Regions from separate parts of the Amycolatopsis sp. ATCC 39116 genome, predicted to be linked through region 1. Evidence: riboswitches for the same ligand, from Rfam matches in the RefSeq annotation. Region 1 holds a riboswitch; the other holds the start of a gene.
The links. A riboswitch is a leader RNA that binds a small molecule or an ion and turns the genes downstream of it on or off. The one in region 1 is predicted to bind S-adenosylhomocysteine.
Positions count from the first base shown of each region.

Region 2: linked by a shared signal. The riboswitch ahead of AMY39116_RS0337320 (MOSC domain-containing protein) and the one ahead of metH (methionine synthase) in region 1 are both predicted to bind S-adenosylhomocysteine.

Region 1 is NZ_AFWY03000030.1:22,776-25,238, forward strand. Features, by position in the region: gene metH (methionine synthase) at 1-1,188, opposite strand, end outside; S-adenosyl-L-homocysteine riboswitch at 1,204-1,281, opposite strand; gene AMY39116_RS0325930 (hypothetical protein) at 1,341-2,463, opposite strand, start outside.
Region 2 is NZ_AFWY03000065.1:12,766-15,228, reverse strand. Features, by position in the region: gene AMY39116_RS0337330 (class I SAM-dependent methyltransferase) at 1-429, shown strand, start outside; gene AMY39116_RS0337325 (sulfite exporter TauE/SafE family protein) at 531-1,307, shown strand; S-adenosyl-L-homocysteine riboswitch at 1,327-1,402, shown strand; gene AMY39116_RS0337320 (MOSC domain-containing protein) at 1,416-2,048, shown strand; cobalamin riboswitch at 2,077-2,199, shown strand; gene AMY39116_RS0337315 (ABC transporter substrate-binding protein) at 2,272-2,463, shown strand, end outside.

The DNA of each region.
Region 1 (2,463 bases):
GAGCAGGTCGGCGTCCATGTTGACGTCGAGCAGGTTGGCGCCGCCGCGGACCTGGTCCAGCGCGACGTCGACGGCGGCCTGGTAGTCGCCGGACTCGATCAGCCGCCGGAACTTGGCCGAGCCGGTGACGTTGGTGCGCTCGCCGATCATCACGAACCCGGTGTCGGCGCCGATCTCGAACGGCTCCAGCCCGCTGAACCGGGTGCTGGTGCGCGGCGGCGGCACCTCGCGCGGGGCCGCGCCGGACACCGCCTGGGCGATCTTGGCGATGTGCTCGGGGCCGGTGCCGCAGCAGCCGCCGACGATGTTGACCATGCCGCTGCCGGCGAACTCGCCCAGCATGCGGGCGGTCTCGTCCGGAGTCTGGTCGTAGCCGCCGAAGGCGTTGGGCAGGCCGGCGTTGGGGTGGCAGGCGACGTAGGTGCCCGCCAGGCGGGACAGCTGCTCGACGTGCGGGCGCATTTCCTCGGCGCCCAGCGAGCAGTTCACGCCCACGACCAGCGGGTGGGCGTGCTCGATCGCGCTCCAGAACGCCTCGACGGTCTGGCCGGACAGGGTGCGGCCGGACAGGTCGACGATCGTCACCGAGATCCACAGCGGCAGGTGCGGGGCGACGTCGCGGGCCGCGGCGATGGCGGCCTTCGCGTTGAGGGTGTCGAAGATCGTCTCGATGAGCAGCAGGTCGACGCCGCCCTCGGCCAGTGCGGCGATCTGCTCGGCGTAGGCGCCGCGGACCTCGTCGAAGGTGACCGCGCGGTAGGCGGGCTCGTCGACCTTCGGGGAGAGGGACAGGGTGACGTTCAGCGGCCCGATGGAGCCGGCCACGAACCTGCCGCCTGCTTCGTCGGCGGCCTGGCGGGCCAGCTGGGCGCCGCGCACGTTCATCTCGCGGACGAGGTGCTGCAGGCCGTAGTCGGCCTGGCCGATGCTCGTCGCGGTGAACGTGTTGGTCGTGGTGATGTCCGCGCCCGCGGCGAGGTACTGCCGGTGCACGTCGAGGATCAGGTCGGGGCGCGTGAGGTTGAGCAGGTCCGGGTCGCCGGTGACGTCCTGAGGGTGGTCGCCGATCACGTCGCCGCGGTAGTCGGCCGGGGTGAGGCCCGCGCCCTGCAGCATCGTGCCCCAGGCGCCGTCGAGGACGGCCACCCGGTCGCTCAGGATCTCCCGCAGAGCCTTCGTCGTGTCCACCGGCGCCCTCCCAACTGTCGGGAGGCGCCCTTGTTGCGGTTCACGGGGGCCGAGCGTGGCGGACCTGGGTCCGTTGCAGCGCCTCTCGGCCTGGCGAACACAGTACTGGACGCCCCTCCGCGGCACCAAAACCGTTCCCGCGATGTGGACCGTCAGCCGAGAGCGAAGCGCGTCAGGTTCGCCGCCACCGGTTCGGCTTCGCCGGTGTTCCGGCGCGCCGCCGCGGTGAGGACGTCCAGGTGCTGGTACCCGGGCGCCAGCACGGTCTCCCCCGTCGCAGGCTCGCCGCGGGGCGCGATCAGGCCGTCGCCGGCGAGGAGGTTGATCGTGGGGTGCGCCGTGATGCCCTCGGGGTGCCGCACGTGGGCGCGGATCTCCGCCGCGCCGGCCTGGCTGATGTCGGTCACCAGCTTCGACGGGAAGTACTGCTCGGTGAAGTCCAGCGGGTGCTCGGCGAGGCTGCGGGCCAGGTCGGCGATCGCGGTGACCTCCTTCGCCGGGGTGGTGAACGGCGCGCCATGGCGGTCGCGCGCCACGGTGGCGTCGATGTCGTCGTAGTCGCGCCACGTGTAATCCGCGGACGGGTCCACCGGCACGGCCAGCGGGTCGACGCCGAGCGCGCCGGTCGTCCCGGCCGGCTCGTGCGGCAGCGGGAAGTCCTTGTCCGCCACCGGACCGCCGCCAAAGAAGCCTGTGCTGGCCTGCAGGAACGCCAGCGGCTGCGAGTTGTCGTCGAGCAGCGCGCCCAGCGCGGTCGCGTTCGTGATGGCGAAGTCCCAGATCGACGGGATCCCGGTCGCGAACGCCACCGCGTCCCGCGAGAACAGCAGCCGGTCGGTGGTCTCCAGGTTCGCGTTCGACGGGAGGTAGGACGCCAGGTCCGACGGCCCGTCCGGGTCGACGTCGGCGGCCAGCCCGGCCACCCCGAGCAGGTTCATCGTCTCCGCGTTGATCAGCACCGGCAGGTTCAGCGCCCGCGGCAGCAGCCCGGACGCCAGCCCGGCGTGCGTCGCGGCGTAGCCGAGGTCGTCGGCGCCGATCGCGTCCGGCAACCCGCTGAGCGAGCCCAGCGACGTGGAGATCGCCGAGTCGAGCGCGAAGTAGCCGGCGCACTGCGTGTGACCGGGTGTGCCGTCGAAGTCCCACGACGCGAAGAACCCGGTGAGCGTCCCGCCCAGCGAGTGCCCGCCGCACAGCACCTTCGACGCCCGCACGGCCGGGTCGGGCAGCTCGCGGACCATCAGGTCGTACTGGTCGCGCAGCGTCTGCTCCAGC
Region 2 (2,463 bases), on a different contig from region 1:
GCGCGGGCGCTGCGGCCCGGCGGGCGGCTGGCGTTCCTGTGCTGGCAGGACGTGCGCGAGAACGAGCACCGGGTGCTGGCGCTGGACGCGGTCGCCCCGCACGTCGACACCGCCGACGCCGTCCCGCCCGGCCCCGGCCCGTTCTCGTTCGCCCAGCCGGGCTACCTGCGCGAGCTGCTGACCGGCGCCGGGCTGACCGGCGTCGCCGTGGACGACGTGCGGGCGCCGGTCCGGCTCGGCGCCGACGCCACGTCGGCGGCCGATTTCCTGCGTCGCGGCGCGATGCTGCGGACGATCTTCGAGCGGTACCCGGCGGAAACGGTCGAGCGGGCGGTCGCCGCGCTGACCGAGGCCCTCGTCCCGCACGAGACGCCCGACGGCGTGCTGCTGGGCGCGGCTGCCTGGCTCGTCACCGCGCGCCGGCCGTGACGGAGTCCCTTCTGGACAGCGCACTCTGATTCCACAGTGGAGGAGTGGGGTTCGTCTCGCACGGCCGGAAAACGATTGCTCCTGCGGTAAATTGGGGCAACGTGCCCGCTGAACCGCTGCTCACCCTCGGCCCGTGGCAACTGCTGTTCCTCGTGGTGGCCGGGGTCGGGGCGGGCCTGACCGGTTCGATCGCGGGGCTCGCGTCGCTGGTGTCCTACCCGGCGCTGCTGGCGATCGGTGTGCCGCCGGTCACCGCGAACGTGACCAACACCGTCGCGTTGATGGGCAACACGGTCGGCTCGGCGGCCGGTTCGCGTCCCGAGTTGCGCGGGCAGCGCGCCCGGTTGCTGCGGCTGTGCGCGATCACGGCGGTCGGCGGCGCGGCGGGCAGCGCGCTGCTGCTGCTCACTCCGGAGGGCACGTTCGCCTACATCGTCCCGTTCCTGATCGGCGGCGCGTCGATTCTCCTGCTGTTCTCCCCGCGCCTGGCCGAACGCGCCGGCCGTGGTGACGGCGGGCTGACCGCGGGCACCGCCACGGGCGCGTTCCTGGTCGCGATCTACGGCGGCTACTTCGGCGCGGCGGCCGGGGTGATCATGCTGGCGCTGCTGTCCGCGGCCTGGGCGCAGCCGCTGGCCAGGACGAACGCGGCGAAGAACATCGTCACCGGTGCGGCCAACCTGGTGGCCGCCGTGGTGTTCGCGTTCACCGGCTCGGTGCTCTGGCCCGCGGCGGCGGCCCTGTGCCTCGGTCTGGTCGCCGGATCCTTCGTGGGGCCCGCGGTGGTCCGCCGCCTGCCCGCGGCGCCACTCCGGGTCGCGATCGCGCTGGCGGGCATGGGCCTGGCCGTCACGCTGGCCTGGCAGGCCTGGAACTAGAAGTGCTACCTTCGCGGGCGGTGCCGAGGGGCGCTGCGACGGGCCCGGCCCGCCACGCTCGGCACCGTCTCCTGCAGCAAGGGCGCCTTCTCACCCGAGGAGGCGCAGATGCTCGTCGGACACCTCGCCGCGATCTTCCGCTACCCGGTCAAGTCCATGGCCGCGCAACCGCTGGACGAGGCCGCCGTCTCCTGGCACGGCCTCGACGGTGACCGGCGCTGGGCGTTCGTCCGGCCGGGCCAGGAGGCGAACGGCTTCCCCTGGCTCACCATCCGCAGGCGCAACGACCTGGTCCGCTACCAGGTCGTCGGCGAGTCCCAGGTCCGCACCCCGGACGGCCGCCTGCACGACGTCACCGATCCCGCGCTCGCGGCGGAGCTCGGCGCCGCGAGCGTCCAGAAACTGGACCGCGGCACCTTCGACAGCGCGCCGTTGTCCCTGATCACCACCCGCAGTGCCGGCGCCGAGCCGCTGCGCTTCCGCCCCAACCTCCTCGTCGACACCGACGTGCCCGAGGAGGACTGGATCGGCCGCACGCTCCGCATCGGCGCCACCCGCATCCGGGTCGACCGCCGCGACCGGCGCTGCGTCGTTGTCAACGTCGATCCGCGCACCGGCCGGCGCGCCCCGGCCGTCCTGCGCCGCATCGCGCGTGAGCACGACATGTGCCTCGGCGTCTACGGGTCCACTGTGGAACCGGGCACGGTCGGGGTCGGGGACGAGGTCGTCGTGGTAGCGTGAGCCGGCCAGTCGTGCCCCGCGAGGGGCCAGGGAATCCGGTGCGAATCCGGAACTGACGCGCAGCGGTGAGCGGCGACGGGCGGGACAACGGCCACTGGACCACGCGGTCCGGGAAGGCGTTCCGCCCGGACGACCCCGAGTCCGAAGACCTGCTGGCACCCCCGCCACGGGGGAGACCGCCGGACCGGGCTCCGCGCATGAGCCCTCGACGCTAGGGGCCGCTGTGCGCCGATCGATCACCTTCCCGCTGCTCGCCGCCGTGCTGGCGCTGACCGGGTGCGCGAGCGCCACCCCCTCCGGAGACACCGCCGCCGTGGCCGTCGACAACTGCGGCCACCAGGTCCGCGTGCCGGAACCGCCGCGGCGGGCGGTCGCGCTCAACCAGGGCGCGGCGGAGATCATGCTGTCCCTCGGC